DNA from 2 places in the Colwellia sp. RE-S-Sl-9 genome. Region 2 is predicted to be linked to the other one. Evidence: riboswitches for the same ligand, from Rfam matches in the RefSeq annotation. Region 2 holds a riboswitch; the other holds the start of a gene.

Region 1 (13,055 bases), 2.0 Mb from region 2:
GGTTTAGCTTCAGGACTTTCTCAGTCATCAGAACAAACATTAAATGGTTTACTTGAAGAAAATAATCAACTTGATCAATTAGCTACAGCCATTACACAAATGAGTACCACAATAAATGAAGTAAGTAAGAGTACTGCTGAAGCGCATGATAAAGTGGTAGATATTGTTGAACAGTGTGATAAATCAATAAATACGATTGATGAAAGCGAAATAAAAATTAGTAAGCTTTCACAAGAAGTCGAAAACGCTGCATCGAATGCGCAAAGTTTAACTCAAGATGCTGCCAATATAGCCAAAATAATGGATGAAATTGAAGGTATAGCCGATCAAACTAATTTACTTGCTCTTAACGCAGCTATTGAAGCAGCGCGAGCAGGAGAGCAAGGTAGAGGATTTGCTGTTGTTGCCGACGAAGTAAGAACATTAGCTAGTCGAACCCAATCAGCCACTGAGCATATTCGTAACTCAGTAGTTGAATTACAAAGCACATTAACTTCATGGAGTAATATAATGCTTGTCAGTCGTGATGATGCCAACAACTGTGTGTTAAACACGAACGAAGCGAAATCAAGCATGAATAGTATAAAATCTATGATTGATAACGTGAGTAATATTACCGCTCAAATAGCAACCGCCGCTGAAGAACAAAGTGCTGTAGCCAATGAAATTAATAAAAACATCCATGCTATTGATATTATCTCAAAACAAAACACAGAAAGTGCAGAAAATGTTAACGAAAGCAGTATTAAAGTGAATGAAAATGCTAACGCCTTAGAAGCCTTAAGTTCCACGTTTCGCTAAGCTGTATGTAATTAATAATAAGTAACCTCAGCTCGGGATAAGCAAAGTTACTCAACAAGCTATTTTTATGCTAAATTCGCCTTGTTATACACAAAAATATCAATGTTGAGAGACTAATATAACTTAGGAAAACAACGGTACAGGTTAAGGTTTTGATAAATAATAATTTTAATTCATTATCTAACATTCATTAACCCGAGTTGAGGTTAAGTAATTTAATATGATGAAAAACCATTTTTGTTGAACATTAACAATATATATTTTATTTATGTTTTTTTTATCTGTAATATCAAATCACCGTACATACAGTTAAAGAAATAAAAATGAAACTCAGTATTTTTATCGTCTTATTTATCTCTTTTTACACCCAAGCAGTACAGTTAAAAGAAGTGATAACAGGCATAGAGCAACCTACAGATGTAAAATTTTTTCCTGATTCAAATATAGAATTATTAATAGCAGAAAAAAAAGGAAAACTAATATTTACGGATCTATTAACTAAAAAAATACATACCGTACATGAGTTCGCTGTAAAAAGTGACACTGAAATGGGGCTATTAGGCCTAGCATTTCATCCCGATCACACAAAAAATAATTTTTTATTTATTAACTACTTTCCAAAAGAAGGTGAACGTAGAACTCGAGTTTCTCGATTTACTTTAAACAAAAACGCTGAAAATTATAGTTTATCTAACGAAAAAATTATTTTAGAAATTAAACAGCCCTATCAAAACCATAATGGCGGACAACTAGCTTTTGGGCCTGATAATTTTTTATATATTGGCATGGGTGATGGTGGCGCAGGCGGAGATCCAAAAGGGCATGGTCAAAATACTAAAACCTTACTCGGCAATATGTTACGTATTGATATTAATACCAGTGACAAAGTCCCTTATGCTGTTCCTACAGATAATCCCTTCATTGCAACGGCTAACTTTAGGCCAGAAATATGGGCTTATGGCTTAAGAAACCCTTGGCGCTTTTCATTTGCTGGCGACACATTAATTGTTGCTGATGTAGGCCAAAGTAAAATTGAAGAAATTTCTGTTGTTGAAAAAGGACAAAACCTTGGCTGGAATACAATGGAAGGTGATGAATGCTTTAAACCCGAAAAAGATTGTAACCAAAAAGGTTTAACTTTACCTAAAGTAACTTACACACATAAAGATGGTCTATCGATTACTGGCGGCTATGTATATACAGGCAAATTGATACCTGAATTACACAACCATTATATATATGCTGATTTTATTTTAGGTGGTGTTTGGGCGACAAGATTTCCGGATTTTTCCACTCCGATCAAACTATTTGATGCCACAGGTATTAACCTTTCAACTTTCGCACTAAATTCCAAAGGTGAAATATATACAGCAGATTATGCTAGCGGTAATATTTATCAGTTAGTTCCTTAATAATAAATCCTATTAGGCTAATAGATTTTGAAAGAATCTTACTGAATTTTCAGGGCTTTCAGCTTCTGTAACAGCAGTAACCACCGCAATACTATCTACGCCTGTTGCTAAAACTTCAGGCGCTCTTTCATGATTAATACCACCAATCGCAACAACTGGAATATCAGTGCTTAACGCTAAAATATCAGCTAGGTTTTCAACGCCTTGAATTTGCCCTGTCATGTTTTTAGTTTTAGTTGGATAAATAGCGCCAATCGCCAAGTACGAGGGCTTTAACTGTTGTGCTAATAAAAACTCGTAACAACCATGGGTGCTAATACCTAAACGTAAACCTGCTTTATGTATTTGATCAAGCGGCGTGGTTTGTAAATCTTCCTGACCAATATGTACGCCATAAGCACCATGTTTTATTGCCAACTGCCAGTAATCGTTAATAAATAAGCGAGTATCAGGATAGTTTTTTGCTAATTCGACCGCTTGAGCAATAATTGCATCTAACTCGGCTTCAGTTTTATTTTTTATGCGTAGCTGAACAATATGTAACCCCAGCGGCAACAAACGCTCTAACCAATAAAGTGAATCAATAACCGGATATAAACCTAACTTTTGTTTGTTTCGTGTATAACCTAACGATTTAAATGCGCTAAGTTCGCAGTATTTGTCATTAATATCTGTTGAAACTACGGGAAAATACTCTTTTTGAATCGGCCAAGTGGTTTGTTCAAAAGCGCCGTAGTGATCATGTTTACCTTTGTTTTTACTTAACCCTTTATTAATAAAAGCTTTAGCCAAAGTAAAAGCATCTCGTACCAAATGACCATGAGCAACAAAAGCAGCGAATGCACTCGCAAAACTACAACCGCCACCATGGCTATAATCAGTATCAACTTTAATTGAGCGTAAACCGTACTCTATGGTTTTGTCTTGACTCATTTTACTTAAGTCGACATCTGTTAAGGTATGTAAGCAGTAATCTAAACAAGAAATATTATTAGGTACACACTTTGTTAATGGATGCCCACCTTTTATGATGACCGATTTTACACCTAATCCAATAATGCGTTCAGCTAAATTTTTTATGTTGTCGCTATTTAAACCTGCTAACCATTGTGCTTCTTGACTATTAGGCGTTATAACATCGATAACGCTCAATAAGGGTGCAAGTTCCACTACAGATAAATTAGAAAACTTACCACCTACCGAAGCATGACCAACAGGATCGTACACCACTTTAATGGAATGATGATGTTGCTTTAACGTCGCCAAAAAATCGGCCAACCAAGCAACTTGTTCAATATTCGCCAGCAAACCTATTTTGATCACACTTGGCATTTTATCGTTTAATAATAACTGTGCTTGTTGCGCTAAAATGTCTACATCGACAGGATTAACCGACAGCAAAGTTTGAGAGTTTTGCACCGTATTCGCTGTACTTAAATGACAAACATCAACCCCAAGCGCATGACCTGTTTTAATATCAGCTGCTATTCCAGCGCCACCAGAGCAATCGCTGCCAGAGATAGTCCAAACAATCGGTTTATTAGATGTCATCATATATTCAACTCTCAAATTATTTAATGTTTATAATAAAAAATATCACTCTAATTAATTGATACAGCAAGTAGTGAGCCAACAAAATAGTCAATTATCGCAGTATTTATGAGCTATTTTGGTGCCAAAACGGCGTATCTAATGTCGGTGTCGATGGGTGAGCTGTCTGTCGCTCTGGCATAACACCACCTACATAGGCCAACTCCCCTGCCTGTAACGACAAAGCAAACGCTTTTGCCATCGCTACCGGATTATCCGCTAAAGCTACTGCGCTATTGAGTAGTACGCCGTCGTAACCCATTTCCATAGCCAAACATGCGTCAGACGGTTTACCAATACCAGCATCTAAAATCAGCGTGGTATTAGGTAAGCGCAAACGTATAGTTTCAAGGTTATAAGGATTCATTAATCCTTTACCTGTTCCTATTGGCGAGGCCCAAGGCATAACCACCTCACAACCTAAATCACTCAGCCTTTGGCAAAGTACTAGATCATCAGTACAGTAGGGTAACACTTTAAAGCCATCCGCAATCAGTTGCTCGGTTGCTTTTAATAATTCGATGGGATCTGGCTGTAAATTGTAATCGTCGCCAATAACTTCGAGCTTAATCCAGTCAGTATCGAAAATTTCTCGACTCATTTTGGCGAGTGTTATGGCTTCTTTCGCACTTTTACAGCCAGCCGTATTCGGTAATAAAAATCCGTTAGTTTGGGCAACAATATCTTGTATGTATTGCCAAATTTTAACGCCTGAGTTATCTGCTGGATTTTGTCTTTTTAACGACAAAGTAACCACTTGCGAACCACTGGCTAAAATGGCGTCTTTCATTATTTGAGGCGACGAATACAGCGCGCTGCCAATAAGTAACCGACTATTTAATGTTTGTCCGTAAATTGTTAATGACATAAATTAATACCTAACGCGTTATCCACCTTGAATAGGAAATAGCACATCAATGCTATCGCCTTCTTTAAGCGGGGTTCTGCCATAATCACCCCTACCGACAAAGTCGCTATTCAGCGCTACGGCAAAAGTTGTTTGTTGTTGATCTTCATTTAAAAATTGCTGCAATGCGTTAGCAACAAAAACGTTCCTGTGTTCACTATTTTCGATGGTAAATCGGTCACCATTAATAAAAATATTCATCTTAGATTATGTTCTCTATCTCATTTACCCGACTTTGCTCACTACAAGTAATAGGCAATAAATGTGAATACTTAAAATGTGAGTATTCACTTTCATTAGGTTCTTCACCCTTGCTATAGCTTTCTTTTAAAACACTAATCAAAGACTCAAGCTGCTTAAGTACAACAGGAGCGATTAAAAAACCATGACGATATAAGCCATTTACTTGAATAAGACGCTGGTTGGTCATAATTTTAGGTTGATTATCACTAAAAGCTGGACGACACTGGCTAACGTGCTGTCGAATATTGGCTTCTGCAAACCCCGGATGAACACTATAAGCTGCACTCAGTAATTCCATCGCTGAACGAACCGTCATTGGAGAAGTATCATCGCTTTCAATTTCGGTTGCTCCTACAACATAAAACCCTTTGCCTTTAGGTGCTATATACAATTGATAACGTGGATGCATCAACCGAATAGGTCGAGAAATATTTACGTTAGGTGCGAACAACTGAAATAGCTCGCCACGTACTGCACGTAAATCTTTCAAATTACTTTTATTATTACCGCTAGCCGAACTCGACAACGACTTTGCCCCTGTACCTCGACAATCAATGACTAAATCGAATGTTTGCGTAATTGCTTTAGCATCCTTAGTTTTTACAGATCGGTAAGTTAACAGGCAACCCCGTTCAACATTTTCAATATCAACCACTTCGGTTTCACTTAACCAATGCACGGATGATTGTTGTAATTGGGTTTTTAAGGCAATTAACAGCTTTCGATTACCTATTTGACCTTCTTGTGGAAGATACAGTCCTTGGTTAAACGAACGACCTAATTCAGGTTCAAGAGATTCAAGCTGTTGTCGATTTAATGCTTGTGTTGGGTATTGTGGGTAATGGTTTTTAAGGTAACGAGCCACATGTAAGTAATCACCTTGATCTTGCGTATGGCTGACCATTATAGCCCCTTCATGCTGAAAAAAAGTATACTCGTCAAGTGTGGCTAAAAACTCTGGCCACAACTTGAGAGATTCCAACCCCATTTCAACAATATTAGGTTCGCAATGCATAGCTTCGCCTAGTGGCGTAAGTAATCCTGCAGCCGCGTAAGCTGCACTATTACGTGCATTGGTGTCGTCTTTATCTATCAAGGTTGGCTTATAACCTTGTCGCATTAACGACAGGGCTATAAGTCTTCCCATTAAGCCAGCGCCAATAATGGCTATATTAATGCTCACAACAATTATTACGCTTTTGCAGGGTGGTAAATTTCACTACCTGTGGCTTTAAATTCAGCTGATTTTTCTGCCATGCCCTTTTCTACTTCAGATTGGGCTGCTGCAGATGCGTCTAATACAATCATTTCATCTAATAATTGAATTTCAATCTTTTGACCTGACTCTAAATCAGCGGCGTAATCACGCACTTCTTGAGATATTTTCATTGAACAGAATTTAGGGCCACACATTGAACAAAAGTGAGCTACTTTTCCTGATTCTTGCGGTAAGGTTTCATCGTGGTAAGACTTAGCTGTTTCAGGATCTAAACCTATATTGAATTGATCGTACCAACGGAATTCAAAACGCGCTTTACTCATCGCATTATCACGAATTTGAGCACCCGGATGACCTTTCGCTAAATCGCCAGCATGAGCCGCTATTTTGTAAGTAATTAAGCCTTCTTTTACATCGTCTTTATTGGGTAAACCTAAATGCTCTTTAGGTGTTACATAACACAGCATGGCACAGCCATACCAACCAATGTTAGCCGCACCAATACCAGAAGTAATGTGGTCGTAACCCGGTGCAATGTCAGTCGTTAATGGGCCTAAGGTATAAAATGGCGCTTCGCCACAGTGTTCAAGTTGCTCTTCCATGTTAGCTTTAATCATGTGCAATGGCACGTGACCTGGACCTTCAATAATGGTTTGAACATCATGCTTCCAAGCGATTTTAGTTAATTCGCCTAGCGTATGTAGTTCAGCAAATTGTGCTTCGTCGTTAGCGTCTGCCACCGAACCGGGACGTAAACCATCACCTAATGAGAATGACACATCGTACTGTTTTAAAATTTCACAAATGTCTTCAAAGTGAGTGTATAAAAAGTTTTCTTTATGATGCGCTAAACACCATTTAGCCATGATAGAGCCACCGCGCGAAACAATACCTGTTACACGTTTAGCCGTCATAGGTACGTAACGTAATAATACGCCGGCATGAATCGTAAAGTAATCAACACCCTGCTCAGCTTGTTCAATTAAGGTATCGCGGAAAATTTCCCACGTTAAGTCTTCAGCTACACCGTTTACTTTTTCTAACGCTTGGTAAATAGGTACGGTGCCAATTGGTACTGGCGAGTTACGTAAAATCCACTCACGAGTTTCATGAATGTTACGCCCTGTTGATAAATCCATTACGGTGTCAGCGCCCCATTTAGCTGACCAAACCAGCTTTTCAACTTCCTCTTCAATGGAAGAAGTTACCGCTGAGTTACCAATGTTGGCGTTTACTTTAATTAAAAAGTTACGACCAATAATCATAGGCTCACATTCAGGGTGGTTAATATTTACAGGAATAATTGCGCGACCACGAGCCACTTCATCACGTACAAATTCAGGGGTAATTTGCTCAGGAATGCTCGCACCAAAAGACTGACCTTTGTGCTGTTGCAGTAACATTTCGTCTTTAACTTCTTCACGCTTAAGGTTTTCACGAATGGCGATATACTCCATTTCTGGCGTAATAATACCTTGTTTGGCGTAATGCATTTGCGAAACGTTTTTACCTTTTTTAGCACGTAGTACTTTAGGTAAATGTTCAAAACGTAGGTGGTCTAAACCTTCATCAGCTAAACGTTGCTGAGTATAAACCGATGTTTTTGAATCAAGTACTTCAACATCGTTACGGCCTTCAATCCAGCTTTCACGTAAACGCGGAATACCTTTGTGTACATCAATTTCTACGTTTTCGTCCGTATAAAAACCTGAGGTATCGTAAACACATAGTGGCGCATTTTTTTCGTACTGAGGATTATCTTTTGCGCTACCAGGCAATAAAGTGTCTGTTAAGGTAATTTCACGCATACCCACTTTGATATCGTGAATTTTGCCTTGCACATACACTTTTTTTGAATTAGGAAACGATTGATCTGACACGTTTTTTAGAAAAGCTTCAGCAGCTTCACGTTTTTCGCGTCTGGTTTGTGGTTTGTTTTCTGTTGTCATTTCTCTCACCTTATTTAATTATAATCAATAAAAAATAGGCGGAGCTGTATTGGGTATATTTTTGGTATAAACGAGTGAAACACCAAGCAATAGATACTCGATGTTTGTACTTGTTCCCTTCGCAGATGTTAATCTAATCAGGTTCTACGGTTCCCGCTTTCGCGATCTCAGCCCTTTGGCACTCCGACAAGTTTTCTACGTTAGCCTAAGCTAAACGTAGCATGATTCTAACGTGAACACTTAAGCGCACGCAAATGTTATTTCAACGGTTATGGTGTTGTAATGCCCAATATCGTTGATATTATCTTGAAAGGATAACAACTGATATGTAACAACTATGACAATAACTACTCTATTTAGCTCGCTGCTCATTTTTATTTTATGCTTTGCACCACAAGCTTTTGCCAAACAACTTTTTTCTGCTGCCGATGAAGTTTCGCAACAAGATATTTTACGTGGTTCTATTACACCAGAACGCGCGTGGTGGGATTTAACTCATTACCATCTTGATATTAACGTTGATCCTGCAAGTAAATCTATTTCAGGCACTAACACCATGAAGTATCGTGTATTAAGCCAACAAAAACCTCTGCAAATAGAACTTCAGCAACCTTTGATATTAGAAAAAGTCACACAAAATGGCCAAGCTTTAAAATTTACTCAACAAGGTTATTCGTATTTTATTAATACTCAGCCTAATGCCGAAATAGGTAAAGAATATGCAGTAGTGATGCATTTTTCAGGTATTCCAAAAGAAGCGGTAAAAGCACCTTGGGATGGAGGTATTACGTGGAATAAAGACGAAAACGATATCGATTTTATTGCTTCATCTTGCCAAGGTTTAGGTGCTAGTATTTGGTGGCCTAATAAAGACCATGCCTACGACGAACCTGATAACGGCGTATTAATAAGTGTTGAAGTGCCTGAGCATTTGTTTGATGTATCTAACGGTCGATTAATTAAAATTGAACATAACAAAACCGCTAAAACGAAAACTTATCACTGGAAAGTAACTAATCCAATAAATAATTATGGCGTAAATATTAACATTGGCGATTACGTTAATTTTAATGAAGTTTACCAAGGCGAAAACGGCAAACTTGATATGAATTATTATGTTTTACGCGATAATTTAACCAAGGCCAAAAAGCAATTTGCAGAAGCTAAACGCACCATTGAAGCACTCGAATATTGGTTTGGTCCTTATCCTTTTTATGAAGATAGCTACAAGCTAGTTGAAGCGCCCTATTTAGGTATGGAACATCAAAGTTCTGTGACTTATGGCAATGGCTATAAAAACGGTTATTTAGGTTCAGACCGTAGTCAAACAGGTGTTGGCTTACTGTTTGATTTTATTATTGTGCATGAAACAGGACACGAATGGTTTGCCAATAATATAACCAGTGTTGATATTGCCGACATGTGGATACATGAAAGCTTTACGAGCTACTCAGAAAACCTATTTGTTGAATATCATTTTGGCAAAGAAAAAGCCTTTGAATATGTTAGAGGCCAACGGTTGAATATTCAAAATACGAGCCCAATTATTGGCAAGTATAATGTTCATCAAGAAGGTTCAAGCGATATGTACGACAAAGGTGCCAATATGTTACATACCATAAGACAAATCGTGAATAACGATACCACTTGGCGTAATCTATTACGCGGTTTGAATAAAGAATTTTTCCATAAAACGGTGACTACTCAACAAGTAGAACATTATATTAATGAGCATACTGGCCTAGATTTTTCTAAAGTATTTAACCAATACTTAAGAGATGTACGAATTCCTACCTTTGAGTTTTTTGTTAAAGATAAAATATTAAAAATAAAATGGAGTAATACCGTTAAAGATTTTAATATGCCTGTTAAAATATTTATTAATAATAAAGAAAAATGGATCACGCCTACATCTGAGTGGGCTGAAATTGAATTAACAACAGCAGATCCATCAATTACCATAGACCCTAATTTTTATGTGAATACATTAAATATATTAGGTAATAAGCAGATTAAAGGTATTAATCATGACAGACCAATTTATTAAATCAAAAGCCGCCATAGCATGGGGCCCTAATCAACCTTTAAGTATTGAAGAAGTTGATGTAATGCTGCCACGAAAAGGCGAAGTATTAGTTAAAATTATTGCTTCGGGTGTTTGTCATACCGACGCATTTACCCTCTCGGGAGAAGATCCAGAAGGCATTTTTCCTGCTATTTTAGGTCATGAAGGCGGTGGTATTGTTGAACAAGTTGGTGAAGGCGTAACTAGCGTTGCGGTTGGCGATCACGTTATTCCACTTTACACACCTGAATGTCGTGAGTGTAAATTCTGTTTGTCGGGTAAAACTAATTTGTGTCAGCAAATACGTGAAACGCAAGGTAAAGGTTTAATGCCTGACGGCACTACACGCTTTTATAAAGACGGCCAACCTATTTATCATTACATGGGTTGTTCAACGTTTTCTGAGTACACCGTTTTACCTGAAATATCACTCGCTAAAGTAAATCCTAAAGCACCACTTGAAGAAGTGTGTTTATTAGGTTGTGGTGTTACTACAGGTATGGGCGCAGTAATGAATACCGCTAAAGTTGAAGAAGGCGATACGGTTGCTATTTTCGGTTTAGGTGGTATTGGCCTTTCAGCCGTTATTGGCGCAACCATGGCAAAAGCTTCACGCATTATTGTTATAGACATTAACGAAAGCAAATTTGAACTTGCTAAGAAATTAGGCGCAACGGATTGTATTAATCCGAAAGATCACGACAAACCGATCCAAGACGTTATCGTAGAATTAACCGATGGCGGCGTAGATTACTCGTTTGAATGTATTGGTAACGTTGACATTATGCGCTCAGCTCTTGAGTGTTGCCATAAAGGTTGGGGCGAGTCGGTTATTATTGGTGTAGCGGGGGCAGGTAAAGAAATTTCAACACGTCCTTTCCAATTAGTAACTGGTCGAGTATGGCGTGGTACAGCATTTGGTGGGGTTAAAGGCCGCACTGAGTTACCTGAATATGTAGAGCGTTACTTAGCGGGCGAATTTAAGTTAGACGACTTTATTACTCATACTATGTCTCTTGAAGGCATTAACGATGCTTTTGATTTAATGCATGAAGGTAAGAGTATTCGCAGCGTAATTCACTTTGATCATAAATAAAATGGCTGAAAATAATATTATGTTAACTGACTCTACTTTAACAAAAACGAGCGAAACTAAAATTTTTGAAGGTAAACAACAGCAGTTTACTCATCAATCAAGTAGCACAAACTGTGTTATGCAATTTGCTATTTACTTGCCACCCCAAGCCAGCGAAACTAATAAAGTTCCTGTTTTATACTGGCTTTCAGGCTTAACCTGTACTGATGAAAACTTTGTACAAAAAGCCGGAGCGCAGCGTATTGCCGCTGAATTAGGCATGGCGATTGTATGTCCGGACACTAGCCCGCGTGGTGAAGATGTCGCCAATGATGAAGGTTACGACTTAGGACAAGGTGCTGGTTTTTATGTAAATGCAACTCAAGCACCTTGGGCGGATCATTACCAAATGTATGATTACGTGGTAAACGAGTTACCTGGTTTAATTGAAGCTAATTTTCCTGTTTCACAACAACGATCCATTAGCGGACATTCAATGGGCGGCCATGGCGCATTAACTATTGCACTTAAAAACCCATCACGCTATTCGTCGGTATCTGCTTTTAGCCCTATTGTTAATCCTATTAACTGCCCTTGGGGTCAAAAAGCATTAACAGCATACTTAGGTGACAATGTAGAAGCTTGGCGAGAATACGACACATGTGAACTCATCAAAAAATCTGCACAACACTTACCCATGTTAGTTGAACAAGGCTTAGCTGATAATTTTTTAGTAGAACAGCTTAAACCTGAAAACTTATTAGCAGCAGCGAAAAGTGTTAACTACGACCTGACGCTAAATCAGCATGAGGGCTATGATCACAGCTACTTTTTTATCGCCAGCTTTATTGAAAACCATTTACGTTTTCATGCTAAACACATTATCTAATGAGTTTACTGAGAAACATGTGATAGAAATTATTCCCCCTAAACAATTTAAAACAGTTCCGTGGAAAAACGGCTTAGGTGAAACCACTGAACTGGCGATAAATGTAGGGGGAACATTAGATGATTTTGATTGGTGTTTAAGTATAGCCAGTGTGATTGAAGATGGCGTATTTTCAAACTTTGCTGGCTATACCCGTCACCTAATTTTAATTGACGGTAACGGTATTAACCTACAGCACAACGACAGTAAAATAGATAAGCTAAATAACCTACTCGATATGGCTACCTTTAACGGTGACGATAAAACTGTAGGTAATTTACATTCAGGCGACATTACCGATTTTAATGTTATTACCCGTACAGAAGGTTTTAATACCAACGTAATAGCTGAACATAAACTAGTTAATTATCCGCTAGAACAAGCCGATTTATGTTTTGTTTACAGCTTATATCGTGATGCTGAGTTGATCATTAGTGATACAAAAGAAGTAATTAAATTACCTGCGGATCACTTATTAAAAATACAGCCGGCCTGCCAAACTCAAAACAATATCTTCGCGAGCCTAACAGGCACACATTTAATTGTGGTTTATTTATACCAACAATAAAGTCACACTTACTTCATAAAATATCCTTTTTGCAAACCAATATACATGCAACATATTGAAAAAGTTATATGGTTTGTTTAATACTTACAATAATAAACATGACTTTAACCTGCCACAGATAAATGGTAACTTATTGATATTAAAGTATTGTCATATGTCTGACGTGTTAGTGACGTGGTGCAAAGCATCATTTATCAGTCAAACTACGAAACAGATAACAGCTAAGGAAGAAATAATGATAGTTAGAAAATTAAGGTTACAACAAGGCTGGTCTCAAGAGCAATTATCTGAATTTAGC
Region 2 (13,055 bases):
CGCCTTACCTTTTTCCGCAATAGCTTTACTTAACTCATTAGCAACTTTAGTGGCCAATGCTTCATCTAATTCATTACGCGTATTAAAATCATTAACTTGTTGCATTATTCAACCCACTGTCTATCGTCACGAGCAATTAAAGAAATTGAAGATACCGGTCCCCAAGAACCTGCTGGATAAGGCTTAGGTGGTTCGTTACTTTCTTTCCATGCTTCAATAATACTGTCTGCCCATGTCCAAGCAGCTTCCACTTCGTCACGACTAACAAATAAAGATTGATTACCGTTAATAACTTCAAGCATTAAACGCTCATAGGCATCAACAACTCGTTCGTTTTTATAAGTATCTGAAAAACTTAAATCAAGTTTGTTTTCTTGAATGTGCATTTGTGATGCGATACCTGGAATTTTGTTCATCATTTGCAATTCAACACCTTCATCTGGCTGTAGACGAATAGTTAATTTATTTGCAGGCAACTCTGAATAGCTTTCTTTGAATATGTTATGTGGCTGCTCTTTAAAATGAACAACAATTTCACTGTGTTTAGCAGGCATTCTTTTACCAGTTCTTAAGTAGAACGGTACGCCAGCCCAACGCCAGTTATCTATTTCAACTTTAATAGCAACGAATGTTTCAGTGTTACTGTTTGCTTTAGCACCTTCTTCATTCAAATAACCAGGTACAGCGTTTCCATTTAAGAAACCATCAGCGTACTGACCACGAACTGTTTTGTCTTTAATGTTCATACGGTCAATAGGTACAAGTGCTTTAATTGCTTTTAACTTTTCAAGACGAATACTGTCAGCACTTAAATCAGCAGGAGGTTCCATTGCTAACAATGATAATATTTGTAGTAAATGGTTTTGGATCATATCACGCATTTGACCTGCGTCGTCGTAAAATCCCCAGCGCCCTTCTATACCTACACTTTCAGCAACAGTAATTTGTACATGATCAATACTGTTTCTGTCCCAGTTCGTTGTAAATAACGAATTAGCAAAACGTAATACAAGTAAATTAAGAACCGTTTCTTTACCGAGGTAATGATCAATACGATAAATTTGATTTTCTTTAAAGAAACGAGATACTTGATCATTAATAACTTTTGAAGATTCTAAACAATGACCAATAGGTTTTTCCATTACCACGCGATCTTTATCAGTAATTAGATTTGCAGCATATAAACCATCAGAAATGTCACCAAAAATAGCAGGAGCCGTTGAGAAATAGTAAACTCTTGTGTCATTAGCGCCTTTAAGTGTTTTTGCTAATTTATTAAACGAACTGGTTTCTTTAAAATCAAGTTGTTGATAAACCAAACGATTTAAGAAACGTTCTAAAACATCTTCATTAAGTCCTTCTTTAACAAACTTAGTAAGGTTTTCATTTACTAGACTAGCAAAGGCTTTTAAATCATGCTCTTGACGAGCAACACCTACAATACGACTTTCTGGGTTTAATAAGCCGGCACAATCTAATTGATACAATGCAGGTAATAATTTACGGCGAGATAAATCACCTAAAGCACCAAAAATAACGATTTCACTTGGTGCTTGGCTATCAAAATTATTCATATTATTACTTCTCTAATTCGTTTATTACTTATTAACCCTATTATAGCCCTAATTTAGCGTGTGCTAGCTCATCAGTAAAGAACTTTTTGTAATTTTATTACATTATCGAAAAACGACTTCCCCCCTTATCCTTGCACAATATTTTTACAAAAAAAGTTGAAGTTTCAATTAAATATTTGCCAATATTTAGCATTTTCTTTATATTAGTAATAATTATGAAATAAATTTTCATTTTTTCTGTTATCATTTAGAAAATAAATTACAGTTAGTTTATTAAAAATAAGATCTAGGGTTAGTAATTAATGAATATATTAGAAAAAATCGCCAATGAACTAGACACCTTTAGTAAGTCTGAACGCAAAGTCGCTGACGTTATACTTTCATCTCCTGGCACTGTGATACACGCAAGTATCGCAGCTTTAGCAAAACAAGCTAATATCAGTGAGCCTACTGTAAATAGATTTTGTCGTAGATTAGACACTAAGGGTTACCCTGATTTTAAATTACATTTAGCGCAAAGCCTCGCTAATGGTACACCCTATGTAAATAGACATGTTGATGAAAATGATTCGGCTGAAGAATACACAACCAAAATCTTTGAATCAACCATGGCTAACCTTGAACTTGCACGTAAAAGTTTAGACACATCAACCATTAATCGTTCTGTAGATATTCTCACTCAAGCTAATAAAATTTCATTTTTTGGTTTAGGTGCTTCAGCTGTTGTAGCACACGACGCATTAAATAAATTTTTTAGGTTTAATGTGCCTGTTGTTTATTTTGATGACATATTAATGCAACGTATGAGTGCTATAAATAGCCGACAAGGTGATGTTGTAGTAGTTATATCTCATACGGGACGCACTAAATCATTGGTTGAAGTGGCAAGTTTAGCCAAAGAAAATGATGCTACAGTTATTGGGATTACTTCTGCTGGCACTCCATTAGCTAAAGAATGTAACATCGTTTTATCTATCGATGATGCAGAAGATACTGATTTATATATGCCTATGGCGTCACGTATTGCTCAACTCACGTTGATTGATATATTAGCAACCGGTTTTACGTTAAGACGTGGCACTAAGTTTAGAGATAACCTTAAAAAAGTCAAAGACAGCTTAAGAAGCTCAAGATTTGATCGAAAAGAATAAAGATTTACCCTTACCAATTAATTTAATTTAAAAAAATTAAGGATTAAAATGCCTAGAAGAACGAAAATAGTTGCCACATTGGGTCCAGCAACTGAAAATAGAGAAGTATTAAAAAACGTTATAAAAGCGGGTGTTAATGTTGTAAGACTAAACTTTTCACACGGTACTGCTCAAGACCATATTGATCGTGCAAATACTGTACGTGAAATTTCTAAAGAACTAGGTGTATATGTTGGTATTTTAGGTGATTTACAAGGTCCTAAAATTCGCGTATCTACATTCAAAGATGGCCCAATCAAGCTAGCTGTTGGTGATAAATTTGAATTAAATGCTGAGTTAGGTAAAGGCGAAGGTACTCAAGAGAAAGTGGGTATCGACTACAAGAAATTACCCTTAGACGTAAACGTTGATGATATTTTATTACTCGATGACGGTCGTGTTCAGCTTAAAGTATTAAGTACTACAGATACACAAGTATTTACTGAAGTTACTGTTGGTGGCCCTTTATCAAATAATAAAGGTATTAACCGTCAAGGTGGTGGTTTAACAGCTCCAGCATTAACCGAAAAAGATAAAGCTGATATTTTAACTGCTGCTGAAATTGGTGTTGATTTCTTAGCTGTTTCTTTCCCACGTGATGCTGCTGATATGCGTTTAGCTCGTTCTCTTGCTGAAGCGGCTGGTTGTGATGCACTTTTAGTATCTAAAATTGAACGTGCCGAAGCAGTTAACGATGACCAAGTGTTAGATGATATTATTTTAGCATCTGATGTTGTTATGGTTGCTCGTGGTGATTTAGGTGTTGAAATTGGTGATGCTGCATTAGTAGGTAAACAAAAACATATTATTGCTAGAAGCCGTCAATTAAACAGAGCTGTAATTACTGCAACTCAAATGATGGAAACTATGATTGAACAGCCTATGCCGACTCGTGCGGAAGTTATGGATGTTTCAAATGCTGTATTAGATGGTACAGATGCAGTAATGCTTTCAGCTGAAACAGCAGCGGGTAAATACCCTGTAGAAACAGTTAAAGCAATGGCTGCTGTTTGTGTTGGTGCTGAAACTCATCGTTCTGTAAATAGTTCAAATCACCGCTTAGAGCTTAAGTTTACTGAAATTTCAGAAACTCTTGCTTTATCTGCTATGTATGCCGCTAACCATTTAGATGGCGTTAAAGCAATTATTGCCCTTACAGAGTCAGGACAAACAAGTAAAATAATGTCTCGTATTACTTCTGGCTTACCGATTTACTCTGTTTCAAGACACAGTAAAACGCTAACAAGATCGGCTATTTATCGTGGTGTTTACCCTGTACAGTTTGACTCTACTTCTTGTGGTAACGATACTTTGTCAACTGAAACTCTTAAAATGGTTATTGGTAAATCAGAATTAAAAGTGGGCGATAAAATAATATTTACTCACGGCGATTCAATGGAAACTGTTGGTGCAACAAATACACTTAAGATATTAACAGTAGAAGAAAAACACTTAGGTTAATTAATTATTTAACCTATTTAATAGATAATAAAAAAGGTAGCCTCTGAGCTACCTTTTTTATTATCTTTATTTCAAAAGTACTACAAATATACCCGATATAATCGATATATTCGTAATGTTTTGATCGCAAACCTTTTGTTAAATTATCAAAATTATGTAATAAATTACATTTTTGTAATCAATTACGAATTAACAATACTTTTTACTTTATCTTTATAACTTCGACTTACCTTCAACTCTTTGTCGTTACTCATTACAAGATAATATTCACCATTAAGCTGGCTACAAAATTTACTGATATAATTTTTGTTAACCATGGTTGAACGATGACTACGAATAAAAATTCTAGGATCTAAACTTTCTTCTAATTGCTTCATTGTTTGTCGAAGAATGTGGGTTTCCGTTGCTGTATGCACACACATGTAATCACCTGCGGCATCTATCCATAAAATATTTTTAACAGGTACTCTACTCACTTCCCCTGCATCTTTTATCGCAAGTACATCAGAGTAATGATTAAAATGAATCGGCTTGTTGTTTTCTATCGCTTCTAAAATATCTTGGCTTGTATTACCCGTAACATCGCTCACGAGTTGGGCTAGTTTTAATTTTTGTTCAGCGTTATCTTTATTAGCAATACGTTCTCTAATTTTTTCTAATGCATTTTCAATTCGCACATCGTCAGCAGGTTTTAATAAATAATCTTGGGCGTGTATTTCAAAAGCTTTTAATGCATATTCTTCAAATGCAGTAACAAAGACAACAATAGGCATAGATAAGTTTTGAACAATAATTTCATTAACAACTTCAAACCCATTTAAACCCGGCATTTTTATATCAATAAACATTAAATCTGGCTTATGTGTTTTAATCGCTTCAAGCGCCTCTCGGCCATTACTACAATCTTTGATAATATTGATGTCTTTATGTTCTGCTAGCCTAACCATTAACCCTTTTCTGGCGAGCGGTTCATCGTCTACAACAATAGTGGATAAAACTTGTGTCATATTTCAGCTTCAACTTGGAGAGGAATTCTTATACTTACTTTAACACCTTTTGGCATATTGTTGGACACAATAAGAGAATAATCATTGTCAAATAATGCCTGTAAGCGTTCACGTGTATTAACAAGCCCTATGCCGTTTTCACGATGTAGGTTGTTATTAATAATAACAGCACCGGGGCCATCATCAGATAATTCTATGAATAGGTATTGACCAATAGCTTTTACGGCAACAGAGATAGTACCACCTTCTTCCTGTACCGATATCGCATGTTTAATGGCATTTTCGGCTATAGGTTGTAAAATCATACTTGGTACAAGAGCATTATTGCAGTTTTCATCTATATCAAAAACAACCTGTAAACGCTCTTCAAATCTTACCTTCTCTATATCTAAATAAAGTGTAAGTACTTGAATTTCGCTTTCAAGTGTTACTTTTTTCATTGGATCTTTATCTAAAGTATAGCGTAAAAAATCACTTAATTTAGTCACCATCGCATTAGCGACAATATTGTCTTTCACTAATATTAATGTAGAAATAGCATTAAGGGTGTTAAATAAAAAATGAGGGTTCAATTGATATCTCAACATTTTAAGTTGAGCTTGATGAGCTTCCGTATTAGCTGTTAATACATTTTGTTTTTCGTTTTGAAGCATTTGATAATATTTAAGACCAAAATATAAAACACTCCAACTAATCACTATATAAAACGACCATAAACTGAATTTAGTATAATAAATCAAGTATTCAGGACGATAACCATGTTGGTATATTTCCCAATAATTTAAATTTTTAATTACCTGCCAAATTACACCCGTTACAAATGAAACAACAATAAGGCTTAACGCGATTTGAATAGGTTTGAAATTCCAAACGTATCTATATATATAACGTAACGGTACAGTTAACATCCAACCAGAATAGGCATTAAGAAAAACGATAACAATAAAAATATCACGTAAATCGTGTAGTAAAGACCCTAAATAATGAACCAAAGCAAAGCCAAACCAACCAATAGTATGCATTAGCCAAAATAGTTTATCTTTATCTCTTATTAGGCTTTTCCAATTCACGAAAAACATCTCTATTTTATTATATAATTTATTATGCGGCAGGATTAATGGCGCTGCACGGTAATTAGACGTAACATTTTAGCGCCTTATCTCATAATGCTTTTTAAAGGCATCTCACTAGGCCAGATAAGGTCAAACAAATGAAATTGCTTAGCCGCTAATGTACGAAAATTTATTATTTTAGATTCATTCATAGTTTCCTCTACTTTCTCAATATACCACAAGCCATTAAGAAGATAAGAATATAATAAATAAGTGTTTAGGCTTTTTATATTAATGCCCTCATTAGGATTTAATGCTTGATACACTTTAAGCGCATAGCTTTGCTCATCAGCAGTAAGTAAGTTAATCGCAAAGAACATCGCTATTTCAAATTCTTTTTCCGCTAAACATGCGCATTCAAAGTCAATTAGCCAAGCCCTGCTATTTGCCATAATAATATTAGAAAAATTAATATCGCTATGACAAACCACGTAGTTATTACCAAACGGTGTTGGGAGTTTACAGAGTAATGCTTGTATATGATCTTTTTGAACATTAGAAAAACAAGAATTATTGACTATACGGGTAATGATCTTTGTTATGTTTAATAACGGTAAGGTAACTTTCAATGAATGGCATTGCTTCATCAAATCAAGTGCAATGCCTATTTTATCGGGCATTGAAGCACCACTTCTATCTAATGTTTCACCATAAACAAACTCATTTACTAACCAATCATTGGCTGCGTAAATAACCCTAGGTGACAATGCTATATGGGAAGCTGCTTTTGATGTTTTCAGTTCATTTTCAAAAAATGATAAATTATCGTTATATTTAACAAAGTAGCTTTTATCGTCATGTTTAACTTCAAAACATAAACTACTTTGTCCAGCTTCGATACGATTAATAATTAGTGAAGATGGGTTATGAAGTGCTACAAAACACGGTAGCGCCTTTATCATTTCGCATAATTGGTTATGGTTATAAATATATTTCACCATGAGTAATTTAATTAAATAATTCAGAATGGGTCATATCATCCCCCTTATATTCTCGTCGCCAAATATAATACCCATAAGCGGCAATTAATATAAACACGCCAAATAAGAAGGCTGTAGGCGTTAGACCTTTTTCTACATATAAATAAATAGAAACCGCGTCAATAACAATCCAATACAGCCAGTTTTCAATCACTTTTTGTGCAACTAGATAGGTTGAGAAAACAGCAAAAACAGTAGTCGCGCTGTCTAAATAAGGAAAGTCTGTTGGGGTATATTTATCCATAAAAAAACCAACACCTAAAGAAACAATACCCAGTATTGCTATAGAAATTAAATGCGTTTTAGCTGAGTATGTTTTCAGTTGAATACTGTTACTATGAAAATCATCGGTAGTTTTATTCCAACAATACCAACCGTAAAAAGCCATTCCCATGTAATACACTTGCAGAAAGCTATCCATCCATAAATAAAATTTATAAAACAAAAAAGTATAAATAGCGGTACTTATAAAAGCTGCCGGCCAACACCAAATGTTTTTTTTAGCGGCAAGTATCACATAAGCGAGTGAAGTAAAAACAGCAGCTAGTTCTAGAAAAGACAATGTTGAATAATAATTTAAAATAACGTCCATTAAAACTTACCCATTATAAGTTGATCATTACAATTCAGCTTCCACTTCTGATCTATTTCCGCCAATAAACTTACAAACAAATACGGCGGCATCAACACTATGGTGAACTTTTTTAATTTCAGACATAACATGATGTACGGCTAAATCGTAATCTCCAAACACTTGCGTGCTCATACCATTAGTAACAACGTTTAAACCATCAACCTCACGAAGTTTTTTAATAAAGTCCCATATTTCTTTCTTAAAGTTTTCTTCTGCTAATGGGTATAAACTTATTTCTATTGATATTTCCATTTTATTTATCTCTTATTCATTTTTTATTAAGCGAGCTATCAGTAATAATATACCGTTTATAGCTCGCTCTAATACTTCTGTTTTTCAACTAAATACTCTTTAAGTATATGTTTATTAAATTAAAAATCATAATTAAATGTAACACCAAAAACGGCAGGTTCACCTAACTGAGTGTAGCCAGATGTTGTATAACCATCGCGTGGATCATTCGGAAATTCAAAACCACGCACTTGGTATTCTTCATCTGTTATATTTCGTGCCCATACACTTACATTCCATTCGTCTTGAGAATAAGTGATTGATGCATTTAACAATTCATAAGCATTTGATTCTTTATCATGACTATCTGAGAAGTAAAAAGAATCTTTACCCTCTATCGATACATTTAATAATAAATTTTCTGTTATCGCGTAATTAGCGCCGATGTTAAATTGATATGACGGCGCGTGCGCTTGCTCACGACCTGATAACGATTTTATTCCATCTTCAGTTTGATATGAAAAGTCTTCATATTCAGTATCAAGTAAACCTAATGAACCATATATATCTAATGTATCTGTTGCTTGCCAACCTGACTCTATTTCTATACCTAAATTTTTACCTTGCGAGGCATTAGAAAGAAATTCAATAAATTCGCCTGCTTGTTCTACTTGATATGAAATTTTCACCTGAACGTCTTTGCGGTCCATATAAAAAGCGGCAGCTCTTAAATAAGCGTCGCCATCAAGGTAGGTGGCTTTAAAACCAAGTTCGTAGTTCATCACAAATTCAGGATCAAATTCACGCTGATTATCTTCGAGGGTTCCGTCGGTATTTACCCCTCCAGCTTTATAACCACGATTGATAGATGCATAAATTAAACTATCTTGCGTTTGATATGACAGAACAATTTTACCACCTATCATAGTGTCTGATGGTTTAGCAGAGAAGTTTGTTGAATTTTCATAATCTGCTTCACGATTTTCAACACGTAAGCCTGTTGTTAAAGTAACATTTTCTGTTAATACGGTGGCTAACTCTGCATATGCTGCCAGTGTTTCTGTATCAAAAGTTGACGAGAAGTCGCTGTCGTATGTATAAATACGCGTTAAATCTGATGTTTCTTGTTTATAGTAAACACCAGTAACCCAAGAGGTTGAACCATCAAATATTTCATCACCTTCTTTAGAAGTAGCACGTAACTCTAACGTTTGTGTTTCTTTTTCTCTAAAGTAATAATCTGTCGATGAATAACCATCAACTTCAGCTAAACAACCTGTAGGTGTAATACATGGATCAGGGAAATAAAGACCATTATCCCAATCATCTGCATTGTATTCATATTCACCATACGCCCAATCTTCATCATAGCCGTAACCAAGATCGCTATTTGCGTAACTCGCTATAAGCACTACATCAGCACTATCCAAGCCTTTATAATTGAATGTAGAAGCAATAGCCGTTGTTTCTTGTGTATCAAAACCAGGCTGGTCTGAGTAAGTTGTGCGGTTGTTGTCTAGTGAAAAAGCATCGTAACCATTATCAAAATCAAAATGCATAACAGTTAAATCAATCGATAAGTCTTTAGAGGCTTCAATAGCTAATTTACCACGAAGGCTTAATTCATCACGGTTATTTACGTCGTCACGATTCAAATAAATGTTATCAATAAAACCATCACTGTTATATTGTTCAGCCGCTAAACGGTATTTAACTTTATCGCTAGCAGGCCCAGAAAGAACAATGCCAGCACCTTTACTACCATAATTTCCCAAGGTCACTTTAACAGCACCTTCAAATGAATCACTCGGTGCATTAGTTTCAATATTAATAATACCCGCTAATGCATTAGCACCAAAGCGTGTGCCTTGTGGGCCACGAAAAACTTCGGTTTGTGCAACATCAAAAAGAGAAGAAACACTACCTATACCGGTAAATTCAACATTATCAATAATTACACCAACAGAAGGATTGATGGGTTCGCTGAATTGACTACGTTCACCAATACCACGTATTTGATAATAGCGTGCTCGTTGTGAGCCACTTGAAAAATTAACGTTAGGTGTTAATGCTAAAACTTCTTCTAAATTTTGAGCATTACGGCGCTTTATATCTTCTTCAGATAGTATGCTAATCGCGTTAGGGATTTTTTGAAGACTAGTTTCTCTGAAATCACCTTTTACGGTAATCACTTCTATAGAAGTCGTGTTTGCTTCTTCGGCAAAACTCGTTTGAGAAAATAAAACAGAAGATATCGCTAAAGCGATTGTAGATAGTTGGTTTGTCATTTGGTTCTCATATAAATATAAAATATGGAACCAGCGCATTTAATGGCGGTGTAAAATTCCCATTCCTACGCTGGCATTATCCAGTTCAGGTTCGAGGGTTTGTGCATTACACATCTCAGCAAATACGTTAACGTTAGTTAAATTGTATTCGCACCCCTTGGTTTGGCGTGAATTTTAACAATATTTAAACGAATGTACAGTGAAGAAGAAGGTAAACGAGGAGTTATATAGCATTTTATTATGTATCTCATAATAAAATGCTATTAGATAGGAGAATAAACGATTAAATAGAAAGCATTTTACCTAAGGGTTCGCCGCCAACTAAGTGCATATGAATATGATAAACCTCTTGGCCACCATGTTTATTACAATTCATAATTAAACGGTATCCGTCTTCATCAATCCCTTCTTCCTTTGCCAACTTTCTAGCAACACTGAACATTCGCCCAAGAGCAAGTTCATCATCTTCAGTGACATCGTTCACCGTAGGAATTAACTTATTAGGAATAATAAGTATATGACTTTTAGCTTGCGGTGAAATATCTCTAAAAGCGGTAACAAGATCGTCTTGATATAACAAAGGCGTTGGTATTTCTTGTCTAACTATTTTAGAAAATATGGTTTCTTCGGACATTATAATTCCTATCAATATTATGATTTATTGTGGTAATGATTTGTTCAATAAACTTTTCTTACTTCCCGTAACCCGCTGCACAATGGATTCAACTAATAAATAATTAACAGGTACTAAAATTAAGGTAATAAAAGTCGCAAATATAATACCAAAACTTAAGGATATTGCCATTGGGATCAAGAATTGTGCTTGAGTTGATTTTTCAAATAGTAGAGGCATTAAACCAAAAAATGTGGTTAGTGACGTTAATAATACCGGTCTAAATCTAGTTTGCCCTGCGGTTAATACTGCATCCATAAGATCAGCACCTTGTTGACGTTTTTTATTTATAAAGTCAACTAACACTAAACTATCGTTAACCACAACGCCAATTAATGCCATCATGCCTAATATACTAAAAATAGTAAGATCCATTCTCATAAACCAATGCCCAACGATTGCACCAATGATACCAAATGGAATAATTGACATAACAATAATTGGTTGAATATAAGATCTAAAAGGTATTGCAAGTAAACAATAAATAATAAAGAACACAAGAATAAGGCCTAGTCCTAAACTACTAAAAGAGTCAGCCTGTTCTTTTGCTTCACCTTCAATTACCAACTTAACACCGGGATATGAAGCAACTAGATTATCCACATAAGGTTGTAGATCTGCACTTAATACTGTCATGTTGGTGACTTTTTTATCTACATCGGCAGTAACATTTACACTACGGAAACGATCAATACGTTTAATAGCTGCAGGGCTTTTCCCTGGAACCAAGCTAGCGATATGTGATAAAGGTACTTGGCCACCTTGTGGCGTTTCAATGAGCATATCGCTTAAACTACTAATAGATTCTCTTTCTTCTCGTGGAAACATAACACTTACACGTACATCGTCTCGACCACGCTGAATACGCTGTATTTCAGAACCAAAGAAAGCACTCCTTACTTGTTGAGTAACATTAGAAGCAGATAATCCCATAGCATAACCTTGCGCATTTAACACAATTTGAAGCTCTTCTTTACCCGTAGATAAACTATCTGTAATTTCAAAAACTGAAGGGTATGTTGCCAATTTTTCTTTAATTTTATTGGCTATTTCTTTTAGCTCTTCAAAATTATTGCCCATCAATTGAAAATCAATCGGTGCACCCGACCGCCCAATCTCAGCTCTATAAGTTAGCTCTTCAGCGCCAGGAAGTTCCCCGATCAAATCACGCCACTCATTCACTAATTGCCTAGAACCTATTCCTGTTGTATTTTGATCTGCAGGTAAAATTTCAAAACGCACACGACCTGTTTCATTATTAGTAATAGCTAGAGTATTTAAAATAATACTATTACCTTCTTCATCCCGGTATTTATCTTGAAGTGTTTTAGCTGCGTTCGACATTTTTTGTACGTAACCGTCAACTACATCAAAACTAGTACCCACAGGCATTGTTAAATCAGCTCGAGCTGTTTCACTTGGAATACGTGGGAAAAATACAAATTTTGTCCAGCCACTCATAATAAATGCGCCGATCAATATAAACACACCTACAAATAACGATAATGTAGTTAATTTATTCATTACCGCTTTTTTAAGTAGTGGTTGATAGTATTTTAAAATTGCGTTTTCAAAACCATCAGCAAATCGCTCTTGCCACATAGAGAATTTAGATTGCTTTGTTTTTTCACTACGTAGTTTCAAATGTTTTAGATGTGACGGTAAAACAAACTTAGACTCAATTAATGAAAATAATAAAACAGGAATAACAATCGCTGGGATTTGGAAGAATATAGCACCACGTCGACCTTCAATAAAAGCTAAAGGCAAAAATGCAGCAACAGTGGTAAGTACACCAAAAGTAACTGGACCAGCAACTTCTTTCGTACCAATAATTGCAGCTTCTAAGCTTGATTTAGATGTATGTGTGTGTCGGTAAATATTCTCTCCCGTGACAATAGCATC

What was found. Region 2 has a riboswitch for thiamine pyrophosphate ahead of ACM9HF_RS05630 (TonB-dependent receptor). Riboswitches for the same ligand answer to the same signal wherever they lie in the genome.
Region 1: it holds a riboswitch for thiamine pyrophosphate, as region 2 does, so the genes downstream of both, thiC (phosphomethylpyrimidine synthase ThiC) here and ACM9HF_RS05630 (TonB-dependent receptor) in region 2, are expected to answer to the same signal.

Annotation. Positions count from the first base shown of each region.
Region 1 is NZ_CP182631.1:3,332,905-3,345,959, reverse strand. Features, by position in the region: gene ACM9HF_RS14425 (methyl-accepting chemotaxis protein) at 1-801, shown strand, start outside; gene ACM9HF_RS14420 (PQQ-dependent sugar dehydrogenase) at 1,125-2,213, shown strand; gene thiE (thiamine phosphate synthase) at 2,226-3,767, opposite strand; gene ACM9HF_RS14410 (thiazole synthase) at 3,871-4,671, opposite strand; gene thiS (sulfur carrier protein ThiS) at 4,690-4,911, opposite strand; gene ACM9HF_RS14400 (FAD-dependent oxidoreductase) at 4,913-6,136, opposite strand; gene thiC (phosphomethylpyrimidine synthase ThiC) at 6,145-8,121, opposite strand; TPP riboswitch at 8,219-8,317, opposite strand; gene ACM9HF_RS14390 (M1 family metallopeptidase) at 8,459-10,168, shown strand; gene ACM9HF_RS14385 (S-(hydroxymethyl)glutathione dehydrogenase/class III alcohol dehydrogenase) at 10,149-11,282, shown strand; gene fghA (S-formylglutathione hydrolase) at 11,302-12,150, shown strand; gene ACM9HF_RS14375 (HutD/Ves family protein) at 12,131-12,757, shown strand; gene ACM9HF_RS14370 (2TM domain-containing protein) at 12,993-13,055, shown strand, end outside.
Region 2 is NZ_CP182631.1:1,283,708-1,296,762, forward strand. Features, by position in the region: gene pgl (6-phosphogluconolactonase) at 1-105, opposite strand, end outside; gene zwf (glucose-6-phosphate dehydrogenase) at 105-1,574, opposite strand; gene ACM9HF_RS05595 (MurR/RpiR family transcriptional regulator) at 1,877-2,725, shown strand; gene pyk (pyruvate kinase) at 2,774-4,225, shown strand; gene ACM9HF_RS05605 (LytR/AlgR family response regulator transcription factor) at 4,408-5,232, opposite strand; gene ACM9HF_RS05610 (sensor histidine kinase) at 5,229-6,311, opposite strand; gene ACM9HF_RS05615 (hypothetical protein) at 6,389-7,246, opposite strand; gene pnuC (nicotinamide riboside transporter PnuC) at 7,293-7,916, opposite strand; gene ACM9HF_RS05625 (YkoF family thiamine/hydroxymethylpyrimidine-binding protein) at 7,944-8,210, opposite strand; gene ACM9HF_RS05630 (TonB-dependent receptor) at 8,330-10,477, opposite strand; TPP riboswitch at 10,523-10,645, opposite strand; gene ACM9HF_RS05635 (HIT domain-containing protein) at 10,761-11,111, opposite strand; gene ACM9HF_RS05640 (efflux RND transporter permease subunit) at 11,136-13,055, opposite strand, start outside.